One region of the Endozoicomonas sp. SCSIO W0465 genome, then DNA from elsewhere that is predicted to be linked to it. Evidence: predicted binding sites of a transcription regulator. Region 1 holds the regulator's gene; each other region holds the start of a gene.
The links. The regulator LexA, encoded in region 1, represses DNA repair genes until DNA is damaged. The targets are predictions, from matches to a motif close to TACTGTNTANNTANACAGTA.
Positions count from the first base shown of each region.

Region 1 (4,309 bases):
AGCCCGAGAGGCGTCTGCCAGCTTCCCTCCTGCTGCCCGGTTCCCTTGCTTGCTGTAGAAATAGAATAAACACGGCATTTGCCGCCCCTCTTATGAAGCACCATCTGCTGACTGGCAATATGAACAGTAAGATGCATCGGTAAATCAAGCTCGCTAATCTTTAAATGATCCATCAGATGTGTGCTCTGAGGCCTGCAGCCATAAAAGGAACCATCTTCCTCATGATATCTTCCAGTTCACTCTCAACCCCATAATCGCTTTCCGCGATAGCTCTTAGGGCATCTGCCCCGGAAAGAGTAAAAACAGCAGAACCCAAGATAAAATAAACTCTCCAGAACAGATCATTCATTGGCAAATCAGGACAGGCCTTTACCAGCAACTGAAGATAAGCCTGGAATACTTCCCCATAGACTTGCCGCAGGTATTTTTTCAAATGCCCCTGCCCCTGAGTGTAAGCTAACCCGATCAACCTCATACAAACCGGGAGATCCTCAGGACTACGAGGTTGCACTGCCATAATCTGATCCACCAGCAAATGAAGTATTTGTTCCAGATCAATAGCATCATTATTATCCTGATATGTGACAAGTGCACTGGAAAGATTACTGACAAAAGGATCAAGAAAACGGGAAAAGACAGCCTGGATAAGGGATTTTTTGGAACCGAAGTGATAATTAACAGCAGCCAAGTTAACACCCGCCTGACTGGTAATTGACCGCAGCGAGGTCTCTGCAAATCCATGCTCAGCAAATAACTTCTCTGCAGCGTCCAGAATCCTGTCTACCGTCGCTGACTGTGACATGCCGGTAAAACCTCCATTGTAAACATTTGTTTAAAACTAACGTTTGTCAACTGAAACATCAAGTTGGTATTTGAGATATGTAGTTGCAGCCAGCTGAATACTGTATATAATCACATATACTGTATAAAAACACAGATCTAATCATGTATAAATTGACCAAGCGCCAGACTGAGATTCTTGAACTGATCAAGTCTCATATCGAAGAAACCGGCTTCCCGCCTACACGTGCAGAAATCGCACAGACATTCGGTTTCCGATCACCTAATGCTGCAGAAGAACATCTCAGAGCTCTTGCACGCAAGGGAGCCATTGAAATCACCCCCGGAACCTCAAGAGGTATTCGCATACCTGGCACAGAATATTCCGGTCTGCCTATTGTAGGACAGGTTTCTGCAGGAAGTCCCATTCTTGCTCAGGAACATATTGAAGACCACCTGTCCATCAACCCCGATTTCTTTTCACCCAAAGCGGACTTCATGCTTCGGGTAAAAGGAATGAGCATGAAGAATATCGGCATCCTTGACGGCGATCTGCTGGCAGTTCATAAAACCTCAACAGTATCAAATGGTCAGATTGTCGTAGCCAGAATTGAAGACGAAGTGACCGTTAAACGTTTTGAACAAGTTAAGAACACGGTTTATCTTCACCCTGAAAACGAAGAATTCCAGACAATCGAAGTAGACCTCAGCGTTGATAACTTCGCTATCGAAGGACTGAGTGTGGGGGTTATCAGGAACTAAAACCTTACCTGACGATCTCTGATGTAGAGGACCTGACATGCAAGCATTAACACCATCATCCAGTCAGAACGATGATACCACCTTCACTGACGGTGAACCTGCCAGCTTTATTGATGAGCTGATTCTTTCAGGCCCGCCCTGGCAGTCAGGACGTTTCCTGAGGTCTGTACTGAATGAGCTGGCTAACGATCAGGATCAACGCTGGCTTACTCTGATACTGTCCAGTGAACAGGCAAAAAACACAATAAACTGGCTGAAGTCATCCGGAATCAGCAGACACCGCCTCCAGGTTCTCAATCCTTCCGCACAGGCAGACCCGCTAAAGCTGACTCGAAAAGCTTTGGCCTCCGGCACCAGTCACACCGTCGTCAGCTGGATCAAGCAGATGGATAATATCACACTGTCTGAACTGGAAACCGCCGCCCGTTCAGGTCGCTGTCAGGGATTGGCAATCAGGAGCAGAGGATAACCTGAGGGGCAAAATGACAGTTAATGAAGAACCCGGTTTTCAGGGATGTACTCACCAGCGTCAGCTTCTGTTTTACGCCCCACTTCAGCTATGCAGGCATCCAACATAGCCTTGGCAACTTCCACCTGATCTCCCTGGAGAAAGTCGAGCAACTCCCGGGAGAATGACATAGTAACCAGAGGCTCAGCGTTCTCCTCATCACTGCGACGCAATACGATTGGGTGAAAGTCTCATATTGATGAGTACTAACGTTCAAGATCACCCTTCCCTGATGAAAATGGAATCACATTATCACTGACCATATTTACCTTAGCCCGGTACGTTACCGACAGCAGCATCCAGCCACAGTCGAACCAACCACTTTGAATTAGTGACCTGAGTGTCAGAATGCCTTGCCCCCCGGGACACCGCCAACGCATTCCCGAACACTTCATTCGCTGTGTAACCAGCGTTTTACAGGACGCCTCAATGACCCCTGAGCCTATGGGCAGGTTGCGCGACAGGTGTTCTGCATAATTCATCCGTAACCGGTTTTTTCTGAAGTACTTTAACTCTGTCTTTAATTTCGATCGGCGGGGATGCTTGCTATGCTGGTAAGCCAGTGCCTTGATTATTTTTTCAACCCCACCCGGCTCCTCCTTCAGGATATGTCGGTAGGTGCTGAATTTCTCTTTGGACTTCGCGCTATTTTCACCGTAAGCCAGGTCAAATGCCTTCTTCAGGTGTTCTGCCGCATGGTAATAATCAACAATTTCTTCTCCCTCCGGTAGCTCTTTGGTGAAGTATGTCCAATTGTCCCGGGCTCCATCTGCCACTTTGACCAGAGTCAGATTTGGCTTTTGCTGAAGCACCTTATCCAGAAGGTTTGAAAGGGATTTTTTCAATGTCGCTTTCTTGCTTTCAGGCATTCGTCCCATCCTGATCGTAGAGAGGCGATCTCCCTGGTCATCGTAAAACGACAGTGTTCCACAACTGGCCTCCTGACAACCTGCTGGCCCTCGGGTACGTTTGCCATCAGCAACACTCTTTTCACGTTTCTCCTGACGCTTGCCGTCTTTCATTGGTAGCATCACACCGTCAAGGGAAGCAGCTACCGTCACCGCGTCAGGCGGTACTGTGAGATTCTCCGCGAGAAGGGTCTCGAAAGGGTCAAGGTGCTGCTCCCATTGTTCGTTGAGTTTTTTGGGAAGACGTGCCAGAGAGCTGGTTGAGGGTGACATATTCCCCATTAGATCGAGTAAGCTTTTTACGTCCGCGGGCGGCAACTGGGCAACCATCCATGCTGCTTGCTTCGCAGCCTTTGGTAACCAGTAGCCTTCTACAACGCCAGCCTTGAGCTCTAAAGGGACAATGCACTTATCCCCGGCATTGCGGTAGAGGCTGCGCAATACCCGGACAGGTCCTGCTGCTGACTGGTAGGTTTGATAGCTGCGTAATGCCTGGTGATACACGACCCCATTCACTTCGATAGAAGCTTTATTGATGTCTAATTTTTGCAGTTCTTCTGCCAGTATTTCTCGCTCCGCCTGAATAAAGAGGGAGTGAATCTCGTTTTCATGATCCTCAAAATGCTGGATTGGATTATTGGACTGACGAAGGAGGGTCAGTTTTTGCTGCAGTTGGTCAATAGCAGGACAGGAATCATTGGCGACTTTGGTTAGTGGCTGACATACTTCCATCGGAGCGGCCTCTCACAGTTGACTCTTTGTTTGCTGTTAGAATCATAGCTGTGTTTGGCTGCTCTCCATTCAGTTTGAAAAATTTGGTGTTACGTCTGTTTGCTGTAGCTCAAGGCCTGTGGGTGTGATCAATATGAGACTTTCACCCATACGATTTCACCGGAAGGTAGTTCAACAATTTCAAGAAACGACGCTGACATAAAGTAACACCGGAATTTTTGGTTAGCAATGAAGCATTGTGCATGAGGCTGCAAAGCCTTTCAAGACATCGGCCATTGTCAATAGCTGAATATTGCTGACAATGAATAAACATGAAAATTTGTGAAGTTTACCACTCAAGGCTGAAGTTACGACTGTAGGTAACCAGTTCCTTCAACGATTCAAGCACAGAATGAAAACCTTCCGGCTGATCAAACCGAACACTATCTGCATTGAACAGGGGAATTTCATTCTTATCAACACTTTTGCGCTGGATAGGCATTGAACAATCCTGATGGCTTTTTAATAACGCCGACAACCAGGAATCATGTTGTTCAAGACGTTCAATGAATTGCAATTCAGTAGAAACCTCTCCTTTAAGATGAACACTGTTAATTGCCTCATCAAGCGATGGCAATTG
Region 1 covers NZ_CP092417.1:3,334,054-3,338,362, reverse strand. Annotated here, with positions in the region: gene MJO57_RS14850 (L,D-transpeptidase) at 1-173, opposite strand, end outside; gene MJO57_RS14845 (TetR/AcrR family transcriptional regulator) at 173-802, opposite strand; gene lexA (transcriptional repressor LexA) at 946-1,542, shown strand; gene MJO57_RS14835 (CDP-glycerol--UDP-pyrophosphoryl-N-acetylglucosaminyl-N-acetylmannosamine glycerophosphotransferase) at 1,580-2,011, shown strand; gene MJO57_RS14830 (hypothetical protein) at 2,032-2,223, opposite strand; gene MJO57_RS14825 (hypothetical protein) at 2,257-3,690, opposite strand; gene MJO57_RS14820 (DUF6586 family protein) at 4,019-4,309, opposite strand, start outside.

Region 2 (4,309 bases), 3.4 Mb from region 1:
TCCAGAGGGGTTATGGCTTCGGTTTTTTCAGCCTGATCTGCATTCGGATCTCCATCAAGAAATAGCTCATCCATATCAAACTGACGACAGGCGTTAACCAGTTCCTCGAGGTTTTCTACCCGAGCCTGACCTTTCTCCCCCTTCTCTTTACTGTGGTGGTCAATCAGCCCACTCATGGTGACAACGTGATCAGAAAGTTCGCCAAGATCCAGTGTTTCACCGGCACGGTTCATTGACTCGATCAGCTCGACAAAGGCCGCCATGGATTTACCCGCCTTGCCACCAACTGCAGACGATGCCACGAGGTTTTTCAGGGCCTGCCAGAGTGAAATCCCCTGGCTTCGAGCAGCCTCTCTGAGCTTTTCTACCGTTTTTTCCCCAATGCCCCGGGTCGGAATATTGATAACCCGCTCCACAGAGGTGTCGTCATTGGGAGAACTGACCAGACGGAGATAGGCCAGGGCATTTTTGATTTCTGCTCGCTCAAAGAAACGCTGTCCACCGTAGATTCGATAGGGGATCGCAGCCCTGAGCATCGCTTCTTCAAGAATACGGGATTGAGCGTTGGATCGATAAAGGATGGCGATATCACTGCGGGCCATGCCGTTGGAAATGGCATCTTTAATCCGGTCTGTGATAAATCGGGCTTCGTCCATTTCGTTAAAACCAGCGTACAGGTGCACTGGCTCACCTTTATCGCCGTCGGTGCGCAGCTCTTTTCCTAAACGATCCGGGTTGTTGGCAATAACGGCATTGGCTGCCTGGAGGATATTGCCGGTAGAGCGGTAATTCTGTTCCAGTTTGATGGTCTGGGCATTGGGGAAGTCATGTGTAAACTGACGTATATTCTCAATTCTGGCCCCGCGCCAGCCGTAAATCGATTGGTCATCATCGCCAACCACCATCAGTTTATCCTGGTCTCCGGCCAGAAGTCGTAGCCAGGCGTACTGCACGGCGTTGGTATCCTGAAACTCATCCACCAGAATATAGCGAAAACGCTCACGGTAATGCTGGAGAATATCTGCTCGCTTCAGTAATAGCTCATGCGCGCGCAGCAGCAGTTCTCCGAAGTCGACCACTCCGGCTTGCTCGCAGTAGTCATGGTAGCGGCGATAAACATCCACCATGGTTCGTTCAAATGGGTCATAGCCAGGATCAATGTAATCAGGACGGAGCCCTTCATCTTTCTTGCTGTTAATAAACCATTGGGCCTGTCGTGGAGGCCATTTTTGTTCATCCAGCTGCATGGCTTTCATGATCCGTTTGAGTACGCGCAGCTGATCATCACTGTCCAGAATCTGAAAGTTTTCCGGTAGCCCTGTTTCCTTCCAGTGTGCCCGGAGAAGGCGATGGGAAAGGCCGTGAAAAGTGCCGACCCACATTCCCCTTGGGGCGATGCCCAGCAGTTCCTCAATACGAGAACGCATCTCAGCTGCCGCCTTGTTGGTGAAGGTGACGGCCATCACTGAATAGGCTGACATGGCTTCAGCCTGAACCAGCCAGGCGATCCGATGAACCAAAACGCGGGTTTTACCACTACCGGCACCTGCCAGTACCAGCATAGAGCTGACGGGAGCTGCAACAGCACTGCGCTGCGCATCATTCAGTGAGTCAAGTATTGAGGTTACGTCCATAGATGTCTTTCAGTCAGAGTTCGGTTACCCCTTGTGATGGGGAAGTATATACAAGAACAGTGAGAGTTTAACGGAACTGCGCGGCTAAGTTACCGTTAATGGTTGAATCAGCTAAACTCCCATAAAATCTACGTTGTAGGGGAGTGATATGCAATCTGAACTCTTCCAGAATTTTATTGATTCCATTTCAACATTAACCAGTGAACAGCGAGACATTCTTAACAACTCGCTCCTTAGTACTCAAATAGAGGTTACCGAGGTAGTAGAAACCACTGACTCTGAACCTGTTTACAGTGAATCTATACCCAATAACGATAATGCAACACCTGACGTAGAAAAGAGCATACTTGCCCAATTTGCCGAAAACCCCAGGTGCCCCAAATGCAAAAGCCATAGCGTTGGTCGCTGGGGCATACGAAATGGCCGACAGCGCTACCACTGCAAGACTTGCGACTCAACGTTTAACGCCTTTAGTGGAACGCCTTTGGCAAGGCTCAGGCACCCTGAAAAATGGAACAAGTACCTCGCAGGTATGACTCACTCTATGGTCTTGCGACCAGCTGCTGCTGAGAATGCCATTGACTTGAAAACTGCGTTCCGCTGGCGTCACCGCTTTCTTGAAGTGATTAATAATGATCAAGCAGAAGAGCTTTGTGGCATTACTGAGCTTGATGAAACATTTTTCCGTGAATCCTTCAAAGGGCAAAGAGAAGGCCTTCCACGGCCAACCCGAAAGCGGGGTAATGATCCCAACAAAGCCCGAAAAGTCCCGGTAATGGTGGCTCGGGACCGTAATCGAAATACCGTTGACGGTGTATTAGAAAACGAAAGTGCTAATGAATTGTGCAGGCATTTAAATGGCCGCATATCGATACAGGCCACGGTCTGTGCGGATGCACACCTCGCTCACGAAAAACTTGCTGACAAGCTTGGATTTGTCTTCAAGGAGCTGGTGACATCAGCAGGTCAACATGTTGTTGAAGGCATCTACCACATCCAGACTGTAAATTCTTATCACAGTCATTTAAAACGCTGGATTGGCGGCGTATTCCAAGGGGTTGCAACTCGTTACCTTCCCCATTATCTGGCCTGGAGGCGAGAACTGACGGCAGCAAAAAAATTAACTGTTGGCCGGTTGATCAGCAGAATTACTGAACATTGGTGCTTCCAACCATTAACGGTAACTTAGCCTCTAAAGCTGATTTAATGCTTGTACCCATAAGGCAAAGCAATCTTATAGGTATGCAGAATGGCGAAGCTCTTTTAATGAAGATTCTGGTCGATAGTTAAATCTTTTCTTTCAGAATCAGTCCTGATTTCTAATTCACCCACTCCACTCACAAGCCAAAGTCTCCGCCTGCTTCAAAACCAGTTCAACCGCCGCCGCCGCTCCATCCGGTGGATACTTGTACTTCTGCAAAGTCCGCCGAACCAGAATCTTCAACCGTGCCCGCACACTATCCCGCACCTGCCAGTCAATGGTGGTGGATTTGCGCAGCTTGTCGGTGATCTCAACGGCAATCTTTTTGAGAATCTCATCACCCAGTTCCCGAACGGCGCTTTCGTTATTGGCCAGGGCATCATAAAACGCCACTTCATCCGGGTTCAGGCCAAGCTCCGCTTCCCGGCTCATTTCTGCCTGAAAGTCTTTGGCCATCTGGATCAGTTCTTCAATCACCTGCGCGGTTTCAATGGCCCGGTTATTGTATTTGCGTAGAGTGGCCTGCAACCGTTCAGAGAATTTTTTCTCCTGCACCACATTATTACGAGTCTTGGCGCGGATATCGTCTTTCAGCAGCTTTTCCAGTAACTCTACGGCCAGATTCCTGTGAGGCATCCGCCTTACATCATCCAGAAACTCATCGGACAACAACCCGATATTGGGTTTCTCCAGTCCACACAGCGCAAACACATCGGCTACGCCTTCCGCCACAATGGCATTATCCAAAATCTGCTTCAGGGCAGATTGCTGTTCCTCCCGGCTGCGTTTTTTATCCACCGTGGTGAATTTATTAATGGCCGCCTTCACCGCCGAGAAAAACGCCAGTTCAAGCCGCAGCTCTTTGGCTTCATCCAGAGTGCTGCACAGGGAGTATGCCTTGTTAGCCGCCAGAACCAAATCCATCAGTCGCTTCTTGCCATCTTTCAAACTCAGCACATAGTTGGCCGCAGGCACTAACAGCTCTCGGGCTCTGGTTTCAAAGCCGCTGATATCCAGCCCTTCACCCTGTGGAGTTTTGGCAAACAGGCCACGCAGCGCATCCATTTTTTCTGCCAACACGGCATAGGCTTCTTCGGATCTTAAGGTCGGCTCACCCTTGCCACGGGCATCGGTGTAATCTTTCAGCGCCGCCTTCAGCTCATTGGCAATGCCGATGTAATCCACCACCAGCCCACCGGGCTTGTTTTTAAACACCCGGTTCACCCGGGCAATGGCCTGCATCAGGTTATGGCCCTTCATGGGCTTGTCCACATACATGGTGTGGCAGCAGGGCGCATCAAAACCGGTCAGCCACATATCCCGCACAATCACCAGCTTCATCGGATCGTTTACATCCTTAAAGCGTTTCTCCAGCCGTTTCTTGGTCTTCTTGCTGTAAATATGGGGCTGCAACAGAGGCTTATCGGAGGCGGAACCGGTCATCACAATCTTGATCACGCCTTTTTCCGGATCA
Region 2 covers NZ_CP092417.1:7,129,300-7,133,608, reverse strand. Annotated here, with positions in the region: gene uvrD (DNA helicase II) at 1-1,634, opposite strand, end outside; gene MJO57_RS32235 (IS1595 family transposase) at 1,783-2,823, shown strand; gene MJO57_RS32230 (type I restriction endonuclease subunit R) at 2,959-4,309, opposite strand, start outside.
Region 2: uvrD (DNA helicase II) is a predicted target of LexA. The motif match lies at 1,677-1,696, and genes of this name have one in related genera.

Region 3 (4,309 bases), 280 kb from region 1:
CCACTTTTGACTGCTCCCGGAACTTTGTATTCAAAGTACATGTCCGAGTAAATGGCCCCCAACGATGGTATTGAGGCTAAAGGTGATCAGACAAACAATATTACTGCCATTAATGATGATTATCTCCCTTTTCCTGCTGATTTCGGGAGTGACGCAACCGATGATGACCATAAAGGCAAATCTTGATCGTCAGGCAATGCTTGATGAGGGAAAACATATCATTAAGCAGCAGAACCTTCATCCTGCCATGGCTAACCTGGCAGCCCAATTCCTGGATAGTCTGGAGGTTAAAGGTAAATCCACTGTTTATGAAAAGAAGCGTTCCATTCTTGGTACTGCTGAGGATCTATGGAAAAGTGACTATTACTTTGTGGCATTTCTGATTGTCACTTTCAGTCTGATTATACCTTTCACTAAGCTGGGGTGCTTGTTGCTGGCTAATTTTGTAAAGAGGAATCATAACCTGCTTAGACTGAACAGCATCTTAAGTAAATGGTCAATGGCTGATGTTTTTGCCATTGGTGTATTCATCGCCTTTCTGGCGGCAAATGCCACGACTACTGAAAATATCGACTCGTCACAAATTGTGCAATTTGATGCAACACTCCACTCTGGCTTCTATTGGTTCGTCGCTTATTGTCTGGTCAGTAACTTGATGGAAAAACTGGGAGTCAATCAACCGGAGGCTACACCAGCCCCATGATTTTCTTTTCAAAAAGCTCAAGCTGTTCAAGCGCTCTTTCTTCACGGAGATCCAGTAGCCTGACCCCTAAGCCGAGAAGCCTGACCGGACGTCTCCCCCGTTCCCAGGCTCTAACCAGCAGCTGAGTAAAATGTTCCTTAACATTTTCACCGGTTGTTGGCAGGCTTTCCTCAAGTGTGGTTTGGGTAAAATCCGCAAACTTCACCTTGACAAAATGCTTATGCACTTCGTATTCCTTTTCAATCCGTTGGTAACGATCCTGAAGCTCTGCCAGCAAAGGAATAATCTGTGCGGTAATATCTTCGAGCCCCACCAGATCTTGATCATAAGTACGTTCAACAGAAAGTGATTTCCTGCGTCGACTAGTTTGCACTTCACGATCATCCTGCCCTCGGGAAAGCTCCCACAATCGTTCACCAAAACTCCCAAACCAGCGACTTAACTCAAGAATGGAATACTGGCGTAACTGCCCACAGGTTTTGATGCCTTTTCTGTGCAGTTTCTCAGCGGTAACCCGACCTACCCCATGAATTTTTTTCACGGGCAGATCGAAAACAAAATCATCCACCTGTTCCGGAGTGATCACAAAAAGGCCATTGGGTTTATTCCAGTCACTGGCAATCTTGGCCAGAAACTTATTAGTAGCAACGCCGGCAGATACAGTGACATGCAATTGTTGAAAAATTTTCTGCCGGATTTCCTCAGCAATCAGGGTGGCACTGCCTCGACAAAGATCAGTCCCGGTAACGTCCAGATAAGCCTCATCCAGGGACAAAGGTTCAATTAAATCAGTATATTGCCGGAATATAGCATGAGCTTCAGAAGAAGCTTCACGATAAACGGAAAAACGCGGAGGTATGATTTTCAGTTCCGGACAGAGCCTCATCGCCTGCGCTGAGGACATGGCTGAGTGCACGCCAAACCGACGCGCTTCATAGCTGCAGGTAGCAATCACCCCTCTACGATCAGCAGCCCCCCCGACAGCAACAGGCCTTCCTGACAACTTCGGATTATCACGTATTTCAATACTGGCAAAGAAGGCGTCAAAATCAATATGTATGATTTTTCTCTGAATCACTTTTTGCTGAAGGCTGGCATTACTGTCCATCATGTTCCAAATAGCTCCGGGATAAAAACTGTATATACATACAGACCGATTTTGGCAAGTACTTCATTACCAGGTCTTTAGTGCCCAGAAAAATATCTTGTTGCAGCAGCCAAATTTTCTTTTAGATACTGCTGCCACTATTAACTATCTGTTTGAAGCTGTGCTCAAAGCGATCGCCACCATCTCGATAGCTTTCAACACCGTTTCCTGTAGCTCGGGAATAACTGGTTCATGCAAATCACAATTTTCAACACGCCTATTATCAGTCAGGCTTTTTCTCTGCTGGCAAAACTGTTTCTCAAGGTTATGGGCTGGAGGATTCAGGGTAGAGCCCCACGCTTGGCCAAGTATGTGCTTGTTGGTGCTCCCCATACCAGTAACTGGGACTTTGTCTATGGCATGGCGATTGGCCTTGCTACCGGTATACAGTGTTATTGGGTGGGCAAACACACCCTGTTTTGGGGGCCGTTCAACTGGGTTATGCGCTGGATGGGTGGGATTCCACTGGATCGGAATGACAGGTGCAGAAGAGAAAGTTTGGTGGAACAGGCGGTGTGCACCTTCAAGCAACACAAAAAAATGGGCCTGGTCATATGCCCTGAAGGTACTCGAGCACGTGGAAACCGGTGGCACACTGGCTTCTACCATATGGCAAAAAATGCTGGTATTCCTATTGTGCTTGCCTTTCTGGATTTCAGATGCAGAACGGGAGGATTTGGACCGGTTATCGAGCCCGGGGATAATATCGAAAAAGACCTTTCAGAAATACAAGCCTTTTACTCAGATATTTATGGCAAACATCCGGAATGTTTCAGCCCGGTATCACCCAGATGAATCTTTAACAGAAATGTTACTGCCGTGTACTTGAGCAGCAATTCGATCGTACAGGGTTACAGGAGGTCTTTTTATGCCCTCAGCCCAATCATCAAATGTTTGCCAAAAATAGTGCTGTGCACTTAGCTTGACTGAAAAGTTTGCCGGTCCATCTATAAAAAACTCAACATTTCTGGAGCTATTACATTTAAAATCATTATAAATAAATGGTGAAAGCAAAGTTCCTACAGCCAGTCCGCCCAAAATGACGTGAAAAGGTTCCACAACCGCAACCATGACCCCACAACCGACAACATATCGACACACAAGGTCTGTAACCCGGTTATAAATAAGATTACTCAGCTTGTTCGCTGGGGTAATAGTATATTCAAAAAATGACTTGGTATTTTCCCCTCCCGAAAGACAGTCAACTGCCTTCATGAAGGGCGCATAAATACAAAAGCCGAAAACACCACCCAACAGAGCAGATGGAAGCGCAAAAACAACATGGCCAAAGATGCTACCGATAAGTTGTCCGGTCTGAGCAACTGCAACAAGAGAATTGATAGCAACTGTCTTGAGCGTATTCCATCCCGGCCTCTTTTCCCGGTCTTCCCTTAATTCAGCCAGTTTAAGAGCCTTTGACTCTACATCATCAAGATACTCTCTAGTGTATTTACCTTGGTCAACCGCAACCGGAAGTGAAGAAAAATTGACTGCACCAGTCATTCAGAGCCCTTATTTCAATGGAAACTATTGTTTATGACTGCCCCACCAGAGAATAGTTCCATTATATAAAATTGATTTGCTTATACTTTCATAAACACCTGAAATAAACACGGGATCTCTGGCGAGCCACCGGGTTTATTTAATTGACCAATCAAACAGATAATGGCAAGCTCAGAAAATGGACTACACAATAATAATTGCTGACGACCACCCCTTATTCCGGACTGCACTCAAGTCCTCTGTTAGTCTCGCGCTTAACGATCCGATGATCTGCGAGGCTGGCTCAATTGCTGAACTGCAGACACTTCTGGAAAACAATTCCTCACCGGATCTGATCTTACTGGATCTGCATATGCCCGGTGCACATGGACTTTCCGGGTTGATATTTCTCAGAGGGCAGTATCCGGATGTACCTGTTGTCGTTGTTTCAGCATCTGATGACTTGCAGATCATACAGAAAACCAAAAAACATGGAGCCAATGGTTTTATTCCAAAGTCTACGTCACTGGATGACCTCAAAACAGCCATTATAAATGTTCTGAATGGAGAAAACTGGTGGCCGGAAAACTTCCAACCTGTCGAATCTCAGGAAAGCAGTGATATGGAAGCCAGACTGGCAACCCTGACACCTCAGCAATTCAGGGTTCTGGGAATGATCAGTGAAGGCATGCTGAATAAACAGATTGCTTACGACCTGAATGTATCTGAAGCCACGATCAAGGCGCATGTGACGGCCATTTTCAAAAAGCTGGGAGTCAGAAGCAGGACTCAGGCAGTAATCGCCATTAAAGCACTGGAAATTGAGATACCCGGCCAGAACACACAAGATCAGGAAAACCCGGACTAAACGGTCTCTGCCTTGTATTTTTCAACTTCATAACATGATCACTACCAGCTCCGTTCGGCTGGACGGTGCCAGTGGCCACTTTGCACCGCTGAATTATCCTGCCATTGCT
Region 3 covers NZ_CP092417.1:3,052,836-3,057,144, reverse strand. Annotated here, with positions in the region: gene MJO57_RS13380 (paraquat-inducible protein A) at 83-703, shown strand; gene dinB (DNA polymerase IV) at 687-1,814, opposite strand; gene MJO57_RS13370 (lysophospholipid acyltransferase family protein) at 2,043-2,645, shown strand; gene MJO57_RS13365 (hypothetical protein) at 2,634-3,353, opposite strand; gene MJO57_RS13360 (response regulator transcription factor) at 3,532-4,200, shown strand; gene MJO57_RS13355 (hypothetical protein) at 4,235-4,309, shown strand, end outside.
Region 3: dinB (DNA polymerase IV) is a predicted target of LexA. The motif match lies at 1,838-1,857, and genes of this name have one in related genera.